DNA from 2 places in the Paraburkholderia sp. BL10I2N1 genome. Region 2 is predicted to be linked to the other one. Evidence: riboswitches for the same ligand, from Rfam matches in the RefSeq annotation. Region 2 holds a riboswitch; the other holds the start of a gene.
The links. A riboswitch is a leader RNA that binds a small molecule or an ion and turns the genes downstream of it on or off. The one in region 2 is predicted to bind glycine.
Positions count from the first base shown of each region.

Region 1: it holds a riboswitch for glycine, as region 2 does, so the genes downstream of both, B0G77_RS24315 (D-amino acid dehydrogenase) here and gcvT (glycine cleavage system aminomethyltransferase GcvT) in region 2, are expected to answer to the same signal.

Region 1 is NZ_SNWA01000002.1:534,820-545,140, reverse strand. It holds rRNA gene B0G77_RS24340 (16S ribosomal RNA) at 1-1,138, shown strand, start outside; tRNA gene B0G77_RS24335 (tRNA-Ile) at 1,204-1,280, shown strand; tRNA gene B0G77_RS24330 (tRNA-Ala) at 1,349-1,424, shown strand; rRNA gene B0G77_RS24325 (23S ribosomal RNA) at 1,748-4,733, shown strand; rRNA gene rrf (5S ribosomal RNA) at 4,948-5,061, shown strand; gene B0G77_RS24315 (D-amino acid dehydrogenase) at 5,278-6,504, opposite strand; glycine riboswitch at 6,656-6,752, opposite strand; gene B0G77_RS24310 (HAD family phosphatase) at 6,906-7,520, opposite strand; gene B0G77_RS24305 (NADP-dependent glyceraldehyde-3-phosphate dehydrogenase) at 7,844-9,478, shown strand; gene B0G77_RS24300 (Hsp70 family protein) at 9,743-10,321, opposite strand, start outside.
Region 2 is NZ_SNWA01000001.1:1,353,604-1,363,924, forward strand. It holds gene B0G77_RS06395 (glycosyltransferase) at 1-126, opposite strand, end outside; tRNA gene B0G77_RS06400 (tRNA-Arg) at 512-587, opposite strand; gene B0G77_RS06405 (c-type cytochrome) at 883-1,788, shown strand; gene B0G77_RS06410 (hypothetical protein) at 1,879-2,475, opposite strand; gene B0G77_RS06415 (UvrD-helicase domain-containing protein) at 2,628-4,712, opposite strand; gene B0G77_RS06420 (oxidoreductase) at 5,095-6,144, shown strand; gene B0G77_RS06425 (hypothetical protein) at 6,294-6,641, shown strand; glycine riboswitch at 6,809-6,911, shown strand; glycine riboswitch at 6,945-7,087, shown strand; gene gcvT (glycine cleavage system aminomethyltransferase GcvT) at 7,168-8,286, shown strand; gene gcvH (glycine cleavage system protein GcvH) at 8,350-8,730, shown strand; gene gcvP (aminomethyl-transferring glycine dehydrogenase) at 8,808-10,321, shown strand, end outside.

The sequences.
Region 1 (10,321 bases), on a different contig from region 2:
CCGCGTGTGTGAAGAAGGCCTTCGGGTTGTAAAGCACTTTTGTCCGGAAAGAAAACCTCAGCCCTAATACGGCGGGGGGATGACGGTACCGGAAGAATAAGCACCGGCTAACTACGTGCCAGCAGCCGCGGTAATACGTAGGGTGCGAGCGTTAATCGGAATTACTGGGCGTAAAGCGTGCGCAGGCGGTTCGTTAAGACAGATGTGAAATCCCCGGGCTTAACCTGGGAACTGCATTTGTGACTGGCGGGCTAGAGTATGGCAGAGGGGGGTAGAATTCCACGTGTAGCAGTGAAATGCGTAGAGATGTGGAGGAATACCGATGGCGAAGGCAGCCCCCTGGGCCAATACTGACGCTCATGCACGAAAGCGTGGGGAGCAAACAGGATTAGATACCCTGGTAGTCCACGCCCTAAACGATGTCAACTAGTTGTCGGGTCTTCATTGACTTGGTAACGTAGCTAACGCGTGAAGTTGACCGCCTGGGGAGTACGGTCGCAAGATTAAAACTCAAAGGAATTGACGGGGACCCGCACAAGCGGTGGATGATGTGGATTAATTCGATGCAACGCGAAAAACCTTACCTACCCTTGACATGGACGGAGCCTGGCTGAAAGGCCGGGGTGCTCGAAAGAGAACCGTCGCACAGGTGCTGCATGGCTGTCGTCAGCTCGTGTCGTGAGATGTTGGGTTAAGTCCCGCAACGAGCGCAACCCTTGTCCCTAGTTGCTACGCAAGAGCACTCTAGGGAGACTGCCGGTGACAAACCGGAGGAAGGTGGGGATGACGTCAAGTCCTCATGGCCCTTATGGGTAGGGCTTCACACGTCATACAATGGTCGGAACAGAGGGCTGCCAACCCGTGAGGGGGAGCCAATCCCAGAAAACCGATCGTAGTCCGGATCGCAGTCTGCAACTCGACTGCGTGAAGCTGGAATCGCTAGTAATCGCGGATCAGCATGCCGCGGTGAATACGTTCCCGGGTCTTGTACACACCGCCCGTCACACCATGGGAGTGGGTTTTACCAGAAGTGGCTAGTCTAACCGCAAGGAGGACGGTCACCACGGTAGGATTCATGACTGGGGTGAAGTCGTAACAAGGTAGCCGTATCGGAAGGTGCGGCTGGATCACCTCCTTTCTCGAGCCAACACGTGTTCAACGTTGAGCGCTCACGCTTATCGGCTGTGAAAAAGACAGACTCAGGGGTCTGTAGCTCAGTCGGTTAGAGCACCGTCTTGATAAGGCGGGGGTCGATGGTTCGAATCCATCCAGACCCACCATTGTCTGCGGTGGCTGATCGGTGCACCCCTGGGGTAGCGGATGCGCACAGCGGTGTGCGTGCATGACTGGGGGATTAGCTCAGCTGGGAGAGCACCTGCTTTGCAAGCAGGGGGTCGTCGGTTCGATCCCGTCATCCTCCACCAATCCTCAATGCGCAGTGTTCTGCCGGCGGTATGCGGTGCAGAGCGTTTTGCATTGGCGATTGAGCCAGTCAGAGTGATAGGTGATCGGTGATCATGCTATCGGCTGTCGTTCTTTAACAATCAGGAAGAAGTAGTAAAGAGATTCACGAAAGGGTGCCTCGAGATGGGTGTCCGAGTAGGTGAATCAGGGTTGTGATTGTATCGATGTATTTTAAAGGTGATCGAAAGATTGCTTTGGAATACGGCGCAACACGAATACTCAACCTGTAATGTGTGTGAGGACACGGTCCCCGTCGGGGCCCGGGAAGACACACTCGTTATAGGGTCAAGCGAACAAGTGCATGTGGTGGATGCCTTGGCGATCACAGGCGATGAAGGACGCGGTAGCCTGCGAAAAGCTTCGGGGAGCTGGCAAACGAGCTTTGATCCGAAGATGTCCGAATGGGGAAACCCACCTCTTTTGAGGTATCCATGGCTGAATACATAGGCCATGTGAAGCGAACGCGGTGAACTGAAACATCTAAGTAACCGCAGGAAAAGAAATCAACCGAGATTCCCAGAGTAGTGGCGAGCGAAATGGGAGCAGCCTGTACTCTTTATCTTTGTTGTTAGCCGAACGCTCTGGAAAGTGCGGCCATAGCAGGTGATAGCCCTGTAGGCGAAAACAGCGAGGAAGAACTGGGTGTACGAGAAGTAGGGCGGGACACGTGAAATCCTGTCTGAAGATGGGGGGACCATCCTCCAAGGCTAAATACTCGTGATCGACCGATAGTGAACCAGTACCGTGAGGGAAAGGCGAAAAGAACCCCGGGAGGGGAGTGAAACAGATCCTGAAACCGCATGCATACAAACAGTCGGAGCCCCGCTTTAAGCGCTTTGGGCGCGCTCACGAAGTGAGTGCGTCAAAAGACATCGAGTCTGAAACAGGACAGCTGCGCGCTTAGGGCGGATTTAAGCGCGAGAGCGCTTAAAGCGGGGTGACGGCGTACCTTTTGTATAATGGGTCAGCGACTTACATTCAGTGGCAAGCTTAACCGATTAGGGCAGGCGTAGCGAAAGCGAGTCCGAACAGGGCGTTCAGTCGCTGGGTGTAGACCCGAAACCAGGTGATCTATCCATGGCCAGGATGAAGGTGCGGTAACACGTACTGGAGGTCCGAACCCACTAACGTTGAAAAGTTAGGGGATGAGCTGTGGATAGGGGTGAAAGGCTAAACAAACCTGGAAATAGCTGGTTCTCTCCGAAAACTATTTAGGTAGTGCCTCGTGTATCACCTTCGGGGGTAGAGCACTGTCATGGTTGAAGGGTCCATTGCGGATTACTTCGCCATAGCAAACTCCGAATACCGAAGAGTGCAATCACGGGAGACAGACATCGGGTGCTAACGTCCGGTGTCAAGAGGGAAACAACCCAGACCGCCAGCTAAGGTCCCCAAATATTGCTAAGTGGGAAACGAAGTGGGAAGGCTAAAACAGTCAGGAGGTTGGCTTAGAAGCAGCCACCCTTTAAAGAAAGCGTAATAGCTCACTGATCGAGTCGTCCTGCGCGGAAGATGTAACGGGGCTAAGCAATATACCGAAGCTGCGGATGCACAGCAATGTGCATGGTAGGAGAGCGTTCCGTAAGCCTGCGAAGGTGCACTGGAAAGTGTGCTGGAGGTATCGGAAGTGCGAATGCTGACATGAGTAGCGATAAAGGGGGTGAAAGGCCCCCTCGCCGTAAGCCCAAGGTTTCCTACGCAACGTTCATCGGCGTAGGGTGAGTCGGCCCCTAAGGCGAGGCAGAAATGCGTAGCTGATGGGAAGCAGATTAATATTTCTGCACCATTGTGAAATGCGATGGGGGGACGGATCGCGGAAGGTTGTCCGGGTGTTGGAAGTCCCGGTTCCTGTGTTGGAGAAGGCGCTTTGGCAAATCCGGGCGCGTAATTCAAGGGCATGGGACGAGCCGCTTAGGCGGCGAAGCAACTGGAAGGGGTTCCAGGAAAAGCCTCTAAGCTTCAGTTTCACGATGACCGTACCGCAAACCGACACAGGTGGGCGAGATGAGTATTCTAAGGCGCTTGAGAGAACTCGGGAGAAGGAACTCGGCAAATTGGTACCGTAACTTCGGGATAAGGTACGCCCCGGTAGCTTGACTGGCCTGCGCCAGAAGGGTGAAGGGGTTGCAATAAACTGGTGGCTGCGACTGTTTAATAAAAACACAGCACTCTGCAAACACGAAAGTGGACGTATAGGGTGTGACGCCTGCCCGGTGCCGGAAGATTAAATGATGGGGTGCAAGCTCTTGATTGAAGTCCCGGTAAACGGCGGCCGTAACTATAACGGTCCTAAGGTAGCGAAATTCCTTGTCGGGTAAGTTCCGACCTGCACGAATGGCGTAACGATGGCCACACTGTCTCCTCCCGAGACTCAGCGAAGTTGAAGTGTTTGTGATGATGCAATCTCCCCGCGGCTAGACGGAAAGACCCCATGAACCTTTACTGCAGCTTTGCATTGGACTTTGAACCGGTCTGTGTAGGATAGGTGGGAGGCTATGAAGCGTGAACGCCAGTTTGCGTGGAGCCGTCCTTGAAATACCACCCTGGCTTGTTTGAGGTTCTAACCTTGGCCCGTGATCCGGGTCGGGGACAGTGCATGGTAGGCAGTTTGACTGGGGCGGTCTCCTCCCAAAGTGTAACGGAGGAGTACGAAGGTACGCTAGGTACGGTCGGAAATCGTGCTGATAGTGCAATGGCATAAGCGTGCTTAACTGCGAGACCGACAAGTCGAGCAGGTGCGAAAGCAGGTCATAGTGATCCGGTGGTTCTGTATGGAAGGGCCATCGCTCAACGGATAAAAGGTACTCTGGGGATAACAGGCTGATACCGCCCAAGAGTTCATATCGACGGCGGTGTTTGGCACCTCGATGTCGGCTCATCTCATCCTGGGGCTGTAGCCGGTCCCAAGGGTATGGCTGTTCGCCATTTAAAGAGGTACGTGAGCTGGGTTTAAAACGTCGTGAGACAGTTTGGTCCCTATCTGCCGTGGGCGCTGGATATTTGAAGGGGGCTGCTCCTAGTACGAGAGGACCGGAGTGGACGAACCTCTGGTGTACCGGTTGTCACGCCAGTGGCATCGCCGGGTAGCTATGTTCGGAAGAGATAACCGCTGAAAGCATCTAAGCGGGAAACTCGCCTTAAGATGAGATATCCCCGGGGCTTCGAGCCCCTTGAAGGGTCGTTCAAGACCAGGACGTTGATAGGTCAGGTGTGGAAGCGCAGTAATGCGTTAAGCTAACTGATACTAATTGCCCGTAAGGCTTGATCCTATAACCAGTGTGTTTTGTGTCGATCAATGTTAGCGCTTCAGCGCTTACAGTGATCCCACCCCCGAAGGGGGTAACGCGCTCAGGTTGAGACCGGTGTTGTGCCCGACACATCACAGCCCGCATCCCGCTGATGAGCCATCATCGGCAACTACTTCTTCCCGATTGGTTGTGCTGCCCCGGGCCCAGAACCCCCGCAGCGCGACAACAAGTCATGCCTGATGACCATAGCGTGTCGGTACCACCCCTTCCCATCCCGAACAGGACCGTGAAACGACTCCACGCCGATGATAGTGCGGATTGCCCGTGTGAAAGTAGGTAATCGTCAGGCTCCCCTGCAGCACCAGAAACCCCACCCCGAAAAGGTGGGGTTTCTGCGTTTACACACCCTGCCCGCAGCAGCAGTGCATACGGCACCATGCAGCGTGCAGCACTGCGCAGGCCTCCTCCACGCACCGACGCTCCGTCGCAGGAAGGGGGTTTCCCTCCCTCGCGCAGTCCTCACTTTCCGCGCGGATGTGCCCCACGCGGTCCAGTGAAGATCGCGTTACCTCCTCACCGAGCGCTCGATCGAATCAGTCACCGACGCAGCCGTTGCAGCTGATAACGTCCACCCAAGATGCCCGTGTCCGGTGTTGTAGAACACGCCGCGTCGACGACCCTGGCCCACTTTGGGCAACATGCCTGGCAACATTGGGCGCAAGCCTGCCCACGGAATCACGCGCGATGTCGCCGCTTCGGGAAAGTAGCGGCGGGTCCACTGGACGAGCGGCGCGATGCGATCCGCACGGATATCGCGGTTGAAGCCGTTGATTTCCGCCGTGCCTGCCACGCGAAAACGATCGGTACCGAGACGGCTCGTGACGATCTTTGCGCTGTCATCGAGCAGGCTGACCCATGGCGCCGCCTGACGGCTCTTGTCGTCGTCGAGGCACACGGTAATCGAATAGCCCTTCACCGGGTAGACGTTGACGTGATCCCCAAGCATCGCCGCAAACTCGCGGCTCTTCACACCTGCGCATACAACGATCTGATCGAACGTGCCGCTGAGCGATTCGTGGTCGCGGCGCACATCGATAAGGAATCTGCCGTTGGTGCCTGGGCTGATCGACACGATTTCGGTGTCATAGTTGAATTCGACGCCATGCCGCACACACGCCTGCGCCAACCCGCGAGTGAATTTATGGATGTCGCCGGTCGAGTCGGACGGTGTGAAAAAACCGCCATGAAACTCGTCCTGCAATGCAGGTTCCAGCGTGCGGATTTCTTCGTTCGTCACAGGGTGGCGATCCAGGCCGCCTTCGCGCAGCAGCGCATTCACCCTGTTTGCGGCTTCAAAATCCTTGCGGTTCTTGTAGATGTGCAGAATGCCGCGACGTTCCAGATCGAAGTCGATTCCCTCGCGCGCTGCGATCGAAAACAGATGCTCGCGCGCGGCAATCGCAAGGCGCACCGTTTCGACGGTGTTGGCGCGATAGTTCGGAATCTGTCGAAGGAACTCACCCATCCACGAGTATTTGTGCCACGTGGGCAAAGGATTGAGCAGCAACGGGGCGTCGCGCCTGAGCATCCAGCGCAGGCCTTTAAGCACGGTCGTGGCACTGTTCCAGACTTCGGCGTTACTGGCCGATAGCTGGCCGCCGTTGGCGAACGACGTTTCCATGGCCGCGTAGCGATGACGTTCGAATACGGTGACTTCGAAGCCGCGTTGCGCGAGGGCGTAAGCGGTCGTGACGCCGGTAATCCCGGCGCCGATGAGGGCGATTCGTGACATGACAGGGTCCAGATTGAATTGAGCATCGCCGGTGTTGCTTCGGTTCCAGCGTCGATGCCCCATCTGTCCCTGTACCTGAGAGTTTCTTTCCTGCCATGCACGCAGGAAATCCCCTTCGGTGGGCGCGTTTATAGCGCCGCTCTCCAGATGTTCTGGCTACGCGGTCCTTTTGCCTGAGAGTTTCCGGGGCGGTTGCTCCGTCGGCGCCGTCAGATGAATCTTCTGACGATCTCTCCCGCGCTACCTTGCAGAACGTGACGACAATAGCCTTCGAAAAATCCCTGTGCAAGCTTTTTATGTTTCGTTTCGGTGCAGGGAGGAGCAGGGCGGGGGCTTAGCCGCTGCGTTCTCGTGCGCCGTGGCCGCTTCTGATGAATCAAGGCGCTACCTTGCCAGGACGTCTACATCAGTTGTCGACGCTCCAGTTCTTCCGATAGAGAATCGGCGCTGACGAACCTGTATCCGTGAAGGCCGGCGTTGATTGCCCCGGCCACGTTTGCTTCGGCGTCGTCGATGAAAAGTGTTTCGGCTGTGCCAGCGCCAAGATGTTCAAGACAGCCCAGATAGGCGCGTGCCGCGGGTTTCGCCGCGCCGAACGAGGCGGAAACGCACACGTGAGGGCCAAAGAGGGCAGCGACCTCAGGACTCAGAAATTCGATATTGTCCGCGACGAGACGGCAGTTGTTGGTAAGCACCGCAATCCTGCGCTTCGCTGACACTTTTTCCGCGAGCGCAAGCACTTCAGCGTTGGGCAATATCGATGCGCGGCGAGCGATCAACCAGTCGTCGCGGGTGATGCGGCAGCCGAGGAGGTCGCCCAGCGCTGTCAGATATTCGTCGTCGGTGATGAGGCCCGCGTCGGCACGCGCTTCCAGCCCGGATTCCCAGATCGCGTGGCGCACCACGTCGGGCGTCTGGCCCGAGACGGCCGACAGGTGATCGACGCGCGCGGAGCGGTCGCTCAGGGAGAGAACGCCCTCCATGTCGAACAGGACGAGTGAGATCGATGCTGTCATGCTGTGGGACCGTGCGTCGAAGCGTCCAGAATCTGAAAGCCATCTGACGATGCGTGTCCAGACGGCTGGAATTCGTATTGTGCCCTGGCGAGTCGATGATCTGGCCGGTACTGTTGTTGAACCCCGATCGGGACTGCCGTCTTTGCGGGGGCCAGGCAGCGACCCGGTGCGCCGGCTGCGACGGATAAGAACAGGCGTGCAGTTTTGACCAGCATCGCAATCTTGAGTACCTTTGACATGCCCGAGAAGCTCAATCGAGACCTCGTGGGTCCTTGTGCTGCATTCAGGTGACTGCGGGGCGTCGGACCACTGAAGAGGAAGCCATGTCGACCATCGACTATGAAAGCCTGCAGGAACTGTTTCCGTCCGCTGATGAGGTACCGGTAGAGGCTCGGCTGTCGTCGCCGATCCACCAGCGCGCGTCACTCGTGGACGGCGAACTCAGATCGTGGGACGGCACATGCAAAACCGTGTTGTCTCCGGTCTGCGTAAGGCAGCCTGACGGAGACGTGCAGCAGGTTGAAATTGGCAGCTACCCGGTGATGGGGGAAGTGGAAAGCGACGCGGCGCTCGACGCCGCGGTGCGCGCCTACGACTCGGGCCGCGGCGAATGGCCGACGATGACCGTGACCCGGCGCATCGCGTGCATGCAGGACTTCATCAAGCGCATGGTTGCGCAGCGCGCGCAGATCGTGAACCTGATCATGTGGGAGATCGGCAAGAGCCTCGCGGACTCTCAAAAGGAGTTCGATCGCACGGTCACTTACATGGTGGCCACGATCGATGCGCTCAAAGACCTGGACAACAGCAACTCGCGCTTTGTGATCGCCGAGGGCACCATTGGCCTGATCCGGCGCACGCCGCTAGGCGTCGTGCTGTGCATGGGGCCGTACAACTATCCGCTGAACGAGACCTTTGCGACGCTGATACCGGCGCTGCTGATGGGCAACACGGTGGTGTTCAAGCCGCCGCAATATGGCACGTTGCTGTTCTACCCGTTGCTCGAGGCGTTCCGCGACGCGTTTCCCAAAGGCGTGATCAACACGATTTACGCCCCTGGCGCAGTCGTCGTGCCGCACATGCTCGCGTCCGGGAAGATCAATGTGCTGGCGCTGATCGGCTCCAGCAAGGTGGCGGACCATCTGAAGAAGCAGCATCCGAAGTCGCATCGGCTGCGTGCAATCCTCGGCCTCGACGCAAAGAATGCCGCCATCATTCTGCCCGACGCGGACCTTGAATTGACCGTGAAGGAATGCCTGCTCGGCGCATTGTCGTTTAACGGCCAGCGCTGCACGGCACTGAAGATGCTGCTGGTGCACCGGTCGATCGTGGAGCCGTTCCTGAAGCGCTTCACTGAGGAACTGGTGAAGCTGAAGGTGGGCATGCCATGGGAACACGGCGTCAGTATCACGCCGCTGCCCGGCATGCACCGCACGGCCTACATGACTGAGGCAATCGACGATGCCAAAGCCAAAGGCGCGCGCGTGGTCAACGACTCGGGGGGCGTGTTCTGCAAGACGCTGTTCTATCCGGCGGTGGTCTATCCCGTGAGCGAGGGCATGATGCTCTACCGCGAGGAGCAGTTCGGCCCGATCATTCCGGTGGCGCCGTTCGATGATGTCGAATCCGCACTCGAGTACGTCACGACGTCCGATCACGGCCAGCAGGTCAGTATCTTCGGTTCGGACCCGACCCAGATCGGCGCGCTCGTCGATCCGCTCGTCAATCAGGTGTGCCGCGTGAACATCAACTGCCAGTGCCAACGTGGCCCGGACGTGTTTCCATTTGCGGGGCGCAAGGATTCGGCAGAGGGGACATTGTCTGTCACCGATGCACTGCGAGCCTTCTCGATCCGCTCGATGGTGGCGGCCAAACAGACGGAGAGCAGCAAGGCACTGCTGGAGACAATCGCAACCGATCACAAATCGAAATTCATCAACACGGGATTTATTCTTTAACCCTGTCGCGATGGCGGTTGCCGGAGGCGGCCGGTGTACCCGATAGCTGGCGTTTGATCGACAGTGCGCCGATCACGCATCGGGTACACCGTTGTTGGCCGGGCTCTCGACGTGCTTCGTACAAGTGTGCATCGCCGCGGTATTTTATTGCGGTATCAACGACTTATCACTGTCATCCGCCGCTTGTCCACAGCATTACGAACAGAATCTGTGGATAAGCCGGCTGGGCACTTCCCGCAAGTCATGCAGGCTTGCTCTGGCGCGTCATTCGACGATCAGTTTCAGGCCGGCAGGAAGCGATTCACCGAACACGCGCCCGGTGTCGGCATTGTCGAGCGTCACGGGCTCGCGAACCATGTCGGCCCAGGTGGGCGGTGCGTTCGCCTGGTCGAGCCGCCTTATGACTTTCTCACGGACCGCCAGCGGCAGATCCCGGGAGCGGTCGCCGGTCATGCGGGCGATCTGCACGGCGGCAAAGGCGGCGGGCTCGACCTTTTTCCAGTCGAGGGCGAGGATTGCGTCCAGCCATTGCCCCGCGACGTCCGGCGGCACGACGCCATGCGCACTGCCGTAGAACGGGCGACGCGCACCGATGCGCCCCACCGCCCACCAGCTCTGATGATTTTCGGAAGACTTCCTGAGCCGCGTGAGCAGCTGTTCCGCGAATTCGACCTTGCGATCGACCGATACGCGTTCAAGCGACGCGCCAAGGCGAATCATGTCTGCGTAGCCCACCTTGGCGGGATCGAAGGGCAGTTTCTGGCGCTTCATGCTGGCGGCCTGCAGATAAGCCATCGCGTCGAGCACCTGAAGCTGCGCGTCCTCGCTCAGGCCGCCCGCCGC
Region 2 (10,321 bases):
CGCATCCGGCGTGTCGTCGCCGACCAGAATCTCGATATCGTCAAACGTCTGGCCTTGCGCACTGGTCAGTGCCCTTCCCAGAAACCGGGCCTTGTACGCCGGAATCAGAATGCTGACGGTAGCCATTGAAGCGAACCCTTTCCTGTAATCGATCTGCCAGCGGCGCTCAGGCGGTCAGCCAGCGTCCCCATGATTGCTCGGCGCCGCGCCGTCAGCAGGGCCAACGGATAACACCGGGTGATGGCGAGAGCTTAGCGTCAGCAGCGACAGTTCAATCAGGCAAACAGACCGGGATTTCGGCGCTATTCCGTTCGCTGGCTGGCCGGGTAGGCGATTTGTGGCCGCGCGGCGGTTGCTTCGACCGGGGGCTGGCGGGACTCGATGGGGGCGGGGGCGGTGGGATGGAGTGCGGGGGGCGATAGTTCCGGGGCTTTCGAATCGAATCTGCCGCCCGGAAACAAAAAAGCCCGCTTGCAACAAGCGGGCCCATCTCGTGCAAAATCGTTATCTTTGGCGCGCCCGGCTGGGATCGAACCAGCAACCCCTGCCTTCGGAGGGCAGTACTCTATCCATTGAGCTACGGGCGCATTCGGCAAAAAGCGCTGCAAAATCAACAAAGCAGCGCCTCAAGCGAGACCGAGAGGATACCCGGTTTCCCGTGACACGTCCACCGAGGGCTCGCTTGCGTCCGCCCGGCGCCGGTGAAAGTGCCCGCGGCCGCCCTGCGGCAGCGGCCCCGCGATGCGGGTAAACGCCTGCTGAAGAGCTTCCCCGCCGCTCGCCGCCGCCGAAACGTTGCGTCTATAATCGTTCTCGCATTAATAGAAAAGGTCGTTGCCGTCACGCTGTACCGCTCACAATATCCCCGGAGACGAGACAAGCATGAGCGAAGCACCCCACGGAAATCCGATCAAAACGCCCGCACAGCTCATCGCTGCCGTCATTGCCGGGTTCGCTGTACCGATCACCATCATCATCCTGCTCGCCTACTACGTCGACTATTCGACCCGCACTGGCGCCGGCACTGACAGCCTCTCCGATGCCGTCGTCGCCCAGCGTATCGCGCCGCTCGCCCAGGTCGAGATCCGCGACACCAACGCGCCCCGCGTCTACAGGACCGGCGAGGAAGTCTACAAGGCAGTCTGCTCCGCGTGCCACGCCGCCGGCACCGCCGGTGCACCGAAATTCACCAATACCGCCGACTGGGCGCCACGCATCGCCCAGGGTTTCGACACGCTCTGGCACACCGCGCTCACCGGCAAGGGCGCGATGCCCGCTCGCGGCGGCACGAGCCCCGACGACTTTAGCGATTACGAAATCGGCCGCGCCGTCGCCTATATGGCGAACAACGCGGGCGCGAACTTCGCCGATCCGCCTGTGCCAGCCGCCGGGGCTTCGGGAACAGCGGCGGCTTCCAGTGCGGCGCCCGCCACCGCAGCCGGGGCATCCGACGCGGGCGCAGCGCAGGCGGCCGCCGCGATGGCCGCCATGGCCAGCATTCCGCAGGCTGCGGCTCCCGCCGCGGGCGCGACGCAAAGCGCGGACGCGTCCCAGGCGGGCAAGGCGCTGTATACGCAGGTTTGCCAGGCATGCCACGCCGCTGGCGTGCTCAACGCACCGAAGTTCGGCGACAAGGAAGCGTGGGCGCCGCGTCTGAAGGATTCGATGGACACCGTCTACAACTACGCGTTGCACGGCAAGGGCGCCATGCCGCCGAAGGGTGGCTCGACCGCGTCCGACGCCGACGTGAAGGCCGCTGTCGATTACATGGTCAGCTCGGTGAAATAGCTGGCCAGGCTTCGGTCAGGCAGGGAACCTGCCGAGCCGAAGTGAACATGAAAAAATCCCTGCGCGCGCCCAGGCGCCGCAGGGATTTTTTTACGCCTGCACGGACAACGGCGTGACGGGCGCGGCGAACGCGTCGATGAACGCCAGCGCCGGTGTTTTGCGCGCAAGCGCCTGAAAGTGTTCAAACAGCGCGTCCGGCGAAAGCCATGGATACGTAAGACCGTTCTGTAGCGACGCGAGCAGCGTCGCATCGTGATCCGGCACGACGTCCATTCGTGCGATGTGGATATGAAAATCGGTGACGCGGACTGCGTGCGCCTCTTCCCCCGCCGCGAACGTCCAGCGGTACAGACCGTGGCCGACGCGCAGCGCGCCCTTCGGCGGCTCACGCATCAGCACGAGCCACGGTAGCGCGTCGATCTGCCCGTCCTGCGGCTCCAGCGCGTCGCACACGTAATAGGTTCGGCACTGCGCATACTGCAAGGCGAAATCGGTGACGAGCGTCTTCGCGATGGCGTCCGCGCCGACCGTACGCGCAGGGAATGCGATGTTTGCGGTGGCAAGCGAAAAGGTGAGCACGGCGTCGGGCGCGAAAACGTCGGCGATGCGTTGCGGTCGCGTGTTGTCCTTCGCGTCGATATAGCCTTCGAGCGCCTCTTTGTAGCGTTCCAGCAATGGTGTGGTCATGCCGGCGAGTCTCCGTTAAGCAGGCCGCGCCACTCTAGCGCAAGCACGCGGGCAAACCGACGATGCACCTGACGCACGCGGGGTTTTACGCCCGCCTCGCCGAGCGCGCGGCGCCATCGCGATCAGCAAGGACGCGAAGGCACGGATGACGCTCACGGCTTCTGCAGCAGCGCCTTCAGGCTCGCCAGCCGGTCCTTCGGCGACATCGGCGCTTCCTCTGGCGTCGGCGGCGGCGCGTCATCGAGGCCCATTTCGGGAATGAAGCGCGACGGCTCGCACACCACGGTCTCCCTTGCGCGCTTTCGCTTCTTGCACCAGTTCAGATGCAGGCTGCGCTGCGCCCGCGTGATTGCGACGTACATCAGCCGGCGCTCTTCCTCGATGCGGCCGTCGTCGATCGGCGCGTCGTCCGAGCCGCCGCGATGCGGCATGATCCCTTCCTCGACGCCCACTAGAAACACATGCGGATATTCAAGGCCTTTCGACGCATGCACGGTCGACAGACGCACTGCATCCGGGTCCTCGTCCTTGCCTTCGAGCATCGACATCAGCGCGACCGTCTGGATCAGACCCAACAGGTTCTTGCCGGTGTCGGCGAGGCCGTCGGCGTTGTCGTAACCGGTGGCTTCGCTGCCGGTCTCAGGTTCGGGTTTCGTGCCCTTGCGCTTCAGCCATTCGAGAAACTCCAGCACGTTCTGCCACTTCGACTGCGCCTGGCGCTCGTCGAAAGCGTCGTATAAGTACGCCTCGTAGTGGATCGCGTCCATCAGGTCGTCGAGCACGGTAGTCGCGGCGTCCTTTTCGGCGCGATCGGTGAGACGCTGCATGAAATCGCAGAAGGTCCGCAGCGGTTCGACCTGACGCGCCGACAGCCGCGCCTCGATGCCACCCATGTACACCGCTTCAAAGAGCGACACCTTCGCCTGCCCGGCAAACGAACCCAGCGCCTCGAGCGTCGTGTTGCCCACCCCTCGACGCGGTGTCGTGATCGCGCGGATGAACGCGGGATCGTCATCGGCATTGGCGATCAGGCGCAGGTAGGCGCAGATGTCCTTGATCTCAGCCTTGTCGAAAAACGACTGGCCACCCGACAGCACATACGGAATCCGCTCGCGCCGCAGCACCTGTTCGAAGATGCGCGCCTGAAAATTCCCGCGATACAGGATGGCGTAGTCGCGGAACTGCGCGCGCCGCTCGAACTTGTGCGCCGACAGCCTGAACACCACCGATTCGGCTTCATGCTCCTCGTCGTTGCAGGGCGTAACGGTGATCGTGTCGCCCATGCCGTGCTCGGACCACAGCTTCTTCTCGAAGAGCTTCGGATTGTTCGCGATCACATTGTTCGCAGCGGTCAGGATACGCACCGTCGAACGATAGTTCTGTTCGAGCTTGATCACGTGCAGCTTCGGAAAATCCTTGCCGAGCTGAGCGAGGTTTTCGAGCGTCGCGCCGCGCCAGCCGTAGATGGCCTGATCGTCGTCGCCCACCGCGGTAAACGCGGCGCGCGGACCGGCGAGCTGCTTGAGCAACTCGTACTGGCAGGCGTTCGTGTCCTGATACTCGTCGATCAGCAGATAGCGCAGCTTGTTCTGCCAGCGGTCGCGCACCTGCTCGTTGTTCGCGAAGAGTTCGGCAGGCAGCCGGATCAGGTCGTCGAAATCGACGGCCTGGTATGCGTGCAGCGTCGCGACGTAGTTGCGGTAGACGATCGCGGCCTGATGCTCGTCCTCGTTCGCCGCGATCGCGATCGCCTCTTCCGGCATGATCAGGCCGTTCTTCCAGAGCGAAATGATCGACTGGATCTTGCGGATGAAACCCTTGTCCGTCGAGCCGACCTGCTCCTGAATCATGCCGAAGCAGTCGTCGGAATCCATGATCGAGAACTGCGGCTTTAGGCCGACGTGCTCCGCCTCCTGGCGCAGGATCTGCACGCCGAGCGAGTGAAACGTGCACACGGTCAGCTGGTTGACTGGCACCTTGCGGCCTTCCTTGCCGGGCGTCGTCAGCACCTTGCCGTCGAGCAGCTTGCCGACGCGCTCGCGCATTTCCGCGGCAGCCTTGTTCGTGAATGTGACGGCGGCGATATGGCGCGGCTCGAAACCCTTGGCTTCGATGAGGTGCGCGATCTTCTGCGTAATGACGCGCGTCTTGCCGCTACCCGCGCCGGCGAGCACGAGACACGGACCATCAAGATAGCGCACCGCTTCGCTTTGAGCGGAGTTCAGGCCTGCGGACATCGTCAGTGGATGGTATTGCGGTTGAGGGGCGCATCGGCAACAGACGGCCCAGGGACAGTCAGCGCGGCGGCGTGGCCGGTGCGCGACCACATGAAATGCGGCGCGCATTCGGGATCGACCACCAGCGCGAGACCCGCGATGTTAACACGGATGACCCGGAGTCAAAGGCGTGCTCGATAGCGATGTCGCGCCGCATCGCGATGCCCGTTAGCGGCCTGTGTTCCGCCGCGCCGGCGAAGTCTCGCTGTAGCCAAGCCACCCAGGAAACACCGGCCAGGCGCGCCTTCATCGAGAGTGCCCCCGGACCGGCGCCTGCCCGTGCCACAATTAGGGCGTTGCGCGCCGCCCCCGCCGCGCGCCGTTTTTTGCAGGAAGAGCTTGCATGACTTCATCGCTGAAAACCGGTCTGATGGGCTACGGATTCGCCGGCGCGACGTTCCACGCGCCCGTCATCGACAATTGCGGCCGCGCGAGCGTCGCGGCGATCGCAACGGGCCAGCCGGACAAGGCCCGTGCCGATTATCCCCAGGCGGCGATCGTGCCGGACCTCGACGCACTGCTCGCGCTCACCGACATCGAATGCGTCGTCATTGCGACGCCCAATGACACGCATTTCGACATGGCGAAGCGGGTGCTCGAAGCGGGCAAACATGTGGTGGTCGACAAGCCCGTCACGTTGACTGCAGCCGAAGCCCGCACCCTCGCCGACCTCGCACGTCAGAAAAATCTCGTGTTCGCCCCCTTCCACAACCGGCGCTGGGATGGCGACTTCCTGACCGTGCGCGATCTCGTCGCAGGCGGCGAGCTTGGCCGGATCACGCATTACGAGTCGCATTTCGACCGCTTCCGCCCGTACGTCCGGCAGCGCTGGCGCGAGGACGCGACGCGCGGTGGCGGTTTGCTGTTCGATCTCGGCCCGCATCTGATCGACCAGGCGCTGACGCTCTTCGGCGTGCCGCAGACGGTGAACGCGACCGTGAAAATCCATCGCGACGAAGGCAGCGCGCCGGACTACGTTCATCTGCAACTCGGCTATGCGGAGCACGAAGTGGTGCTGCATGCGAGCGCCCTGGCGGCCATCGCGCCGCCACGTTTCGCGATCCACGGCACGCGCGGCAGCTATGTGAAGCACGGCCTCGACACCCAGGAAGACCAGCTGAAGGCGGGGCTGCGGCCGGGCCATGTCGAGTTTGGCGCCGGCAACGAGCCGGGCGTGCTGCGCCTGCTCGACGGCGATCAGGAAGTCGAACGCCCGCTGCCGACGCGCGACGGCGCGTACGCCGATTTCTACCGCTCGCTCGCGGCGACGATCCACGACGGCGTGCCGTTCCCGGTCAGCGCCGGGGATGCGGTCGACGTCATGACGATCATTGAGCTGGCCAACCAGAGCGCCGAAGAAGGTCGTCGGCTGCCGTTCAGCCGCGCAGGGTGATGCGTCCGGCGGGGGTGTCGCATGAGCATCGCCTGAGCACCACCCGACGATCCCGCAAGGAATCAATCGCTACAAACGAGCCGGGCAGTCATCGAACGAGGCGGGCCCGGCGTTCTAGACCGTATCAACTCAATTAAAGGGAGAATGGAATGCCTCGTTTGCTTCGCGCACTCGCCTGCTGCGCGCTGGTTTGCTCACTGGCTGCGTGCGTTGTCACTCCGCAGCAGACCGCCCAGCCGCGCCCTAATGGACACGAAATGGCGGTGCAGCGCTTCGATCAGGTCAATGAACGCATCGATAACCTGAGCCACCGCGTCGACGTGCGGGTGAATCAGGGCTACTATCCGCCGCCCCAAGGTGGCGCATTCCATCACCGCCTCGACGTGATCCGCCAGGAAGCACACGACATGGCGACGCAACACGGCGGCGGCCTGTCCGGCGACGAACAGCGCGTCCTGAATCAGGAACTCGATTCCGCGGCACACGCAATCGGCTAAAAATGCCTGATTGCTGCACGGCAGCTTAAGGAAGGGCGCGAGGCACTCCTCGCGCCCTTTTTCGTTCCCGCTACAGGCGCGATTTTTGACGCAGTCGCCGGCTCACGCACCGCCCACGCGCCCCACGTGTCGCAATTTGACAAGCCCCGGGGCCTCGCGTACATTCGCCGCACGCGTCGGGAGAGCGCGCCGTCTGTTGTTCACACGCAGCCAGCGCCGCCGAAGGGGCACACCCGCAAACTCTCAGGCAAAAGGACCGACCGCGTCGAAGAACCCGTCTGCAACGCAATGGCAGGCACCGGTTTTTCGCACTCTGGAGAGCGGCAGTAGCCCGTCGTGATAAGACCGGCAGGCTGCCCACCGAAGGGGCGCGCGTTCGTCGTCGCCGGTCAACGACCGGCTCACGGCAGCGCAATCTCTCAGGTATCGAGGACAGAGGGGTCATGCATCGAATCGCTCGCAGGCACGAGGCCGCGAGGATTTTCGCCGCATGGCCTTTTTTGTTTCGCGAGACGCCCGAGGCCCCATGACCGAACTCAAACACACCCCGCTCCACGCCACCCACCGCGCGCTGAACGCGCGCATGGTCGATTTCGGCGGCTGGGACATGCCCGTCAACTACGGCTCGCAGATCGACGAACACCGCGCGGTGCGTACCGATGCGGGCATGTTCGACGTGTCGCACATGTGCGTCGTCGACTTCACGGGCGAGCGGGTGCGTGCCTTCTTCGAATTCGCGCTCGCGAACAACGTCGCCAAACTGCAGACGCCGGGCCGCGCGCTCTATTCGTGTCTGTTGAACCCGAACGGTGGCGTGATCGACGATCTGATCGTGTACTACTTCGGCGAAGACCACTTCCGCGTGGTCGTCAACGCCGGCACGGCGGACAAGGACATCGCCTGGTTCAACCAGCTCAATGCCGAAGGCGGCTACGGTCTGACGATTGCGCCGCGCCGCGACTTCGCGATCGTCGCCGTACAAGGTCCGAACGCCCGCGAAAAAGTCTGGCAAACCGTACCGGACGCGCGCGCCGCCACCGAATCGCTGAAACCCTTCAATGCAGCACGCGTCGCCGATACGGCTTTTGGCGAGCTGACCGTCGCCCGCACCGGTTACACCGGCGAAGACGGCTTCGAAGTCATCGTCCCGGCCACCCACGTCGAAGCGCTGTGGAACGCGCTTGCCGGCAACGGCGTGCGCCCGGCGGGCCTCGGCGCGCGCGACACGCTGCGCCTCGAAGCAGGCATGAATCTGTACGGCCAGGACATGGACGACGACGTCTCGCCGCTCGACGCCGGCCTCGCGTGGACGGTCGATCTGGTGAACCCGCGCAATTTCGTCGGCCGCTCGAAACTGGAGGCTGAAGGCTCGCAAGCGGCGTTCGTCGGCCTGATCCTGCAGAAGGAAAACGGCAAGGCAGGCGGCGTGTTGCGCGCCCATCAGAAGGTCGTCACGCCCTACGGCGACGGTGAAATCACGAGCGGCACGTTCTCGCCGACCATGCAGGAATCGATCGCCTTCGCGCGCGTGCCGAAGGGTGTGCAGCCGGGCGACGTCGTCCACGTGCAGATCCGCGACAAAGCCCTGCCCGCAAGCGTGGTAAAACTGCCATTCGTGCGCAATGGCAAAGTGCTCGTCGCCTGAGCCGGACCGGCGCGCGCGTCCCCCTTTTCCAGCAATACAAACAATACGCAACAGGAGCATCCGATGAGCATCCCGGCCGATCTGAAATACACCGAATCGCACGAATGGGTCCGCACTGAAGCGGACGGCACACTGACGGTCGGCATCACCGACCACGCGCAGGAAGCGCTCGGCGACATCGTTTTCCTCGAACTGCCGGAAGCCGGCAAGACCGTCGCCGCCGGCGACGCCGTCGCGGTGATCGAGTCGGTGAAAGCCGCCTCGGACATCTACGCACCGGTCGCAGGCGAGATCGTCGAAGCGAATACTTCGCTCGCCGACACGCCGGACTCCGTCAACGGCGCACCGTACGAAAGCTGGCTCTTCAAGATCAAGCCGGCCGCTGGCGCTGCCACCGACCGTCTGATCGACGCCGACGCCTACTCGAAGTCCATCGGCGCGTAATTCTTTAACCGTCAGGTGCGGCCTCCACCCGGCTGGCCGGTCCAGCACACGGGACGGCCGCACCACCAGGAACACCCATGAAGCTCGAACACCCGGATCGTCTGATGAACCGCACCCCTCTCTCGCTCGCCGCGCTCGAAGTGCACGACGCCTTCGCCGAACGGCACATCGGCCCGGATTCCGCCGATCAGCAGGCGATGCTCGAAGCGCTCGGCTTCGCATCGCGCGCCGCGCTGATCGACGCGGTCATTCCGAAGACGATCCGCCGCAGCGAACCGCTGCCGCTCGGCCCCTTCGCCCAGCCGAAGAGCGAAGCCGAAGCGCTGGCCGCGCTGCGCGATCTGGCGGACAAGAACCAGGTGTTCCGCTCCTACATCGGCCAGGGTTACTACAACGCGCACACGCCGACGGTAATTCTGCGCAACGTGCTCGAAAATCCGGCGTGGTACACCGCGTACACGCCGTACCAGCCGGAAATCTCACAAGGCCGTCTGGAAGCGCTGCTGAACTTCCAGCAGATGATCATCGACCTGACCGGCCTGTCGATTTCCAACGCCTCGCTGCTCGACGAGGCCACCGCCGCCGCCGAAGCGATGACGCTGCTGCAACGCGTCGGCAAGCCGAAGTCGAACGTGTTCTACGTCGCCGACGACGTGCTGCCGCAAACCATCGAAGTCGTGCAGACACGCGCGAAGCCGGTCGGTATCGAGGTGAAGGTTGGCCCGGCCGCCGACGCCGCGGGCGCGAATGCGTTCGGCGTGCTGCTGCAATATCCGGGCGTGAACGGCGATGTGCGCGACTACCGCGCGCTGGCTGACGCGATCCACGCGGCGGGTGGCCACGTGGTCGCCGCCGCCGACCTGCTCGCGCTCACCGTGCTCACGCCGCCGGGCGAATGGGGCGCGGATGTTGCCGTCGGCAATTCGCAGCGCTTCGGCGTGCCGGTCGGTTTCGGCGGTCCGCACGCGGCCTATCTCGCCGTGCGCGACGAATTCAAGCGTCAGATGCCGGGCCGTCTCGTCGGCGTGACCGTCGATGCGCAAGGCAATCCGGCGCTGCGTCTTGCGCTCCAGACGCGCGAACAGCACATCCGCCGTGAAAAGGCGACCTCGAATGTGTGTACGGCACAGGCGCTGCTCGCGATCATGGCGAGCATGTACGCGGTCTACCACGGCCCGCGCGGACTCAAGACGATCGCGCTGCGCGTGAACCGCATCGCCGCCCTGCTCGCCGAAGGTGCGAAGCAGCTCGGCTACAAGCTCGTCAACGACACCTTCTTCGATACGCTCACGTTCGAAACCGGCGCACGCACCCAGGCGTTGCTCGACGCCGCAGCGGCCAAGCGCATCAACCTGCGCCATGTGAGCGACACGCGCGTCGGCATCTCGATCGATGAAACCACGAAACGCAGCGATCTTGCCGATCTGCTGGCCGCGTTCGCGCAGGCGGCATTTGCCAGCGACGTCCCGCAAGTCGACGCACTCGACGCCGCACTGAGCGCGTCGAACGCTTCGTCGGTGCCGGCTTCGCTCGAACGCACGAGCGCGTACCTGACACACCACGTATTCAACCGTCACCATTCCGAAACGGA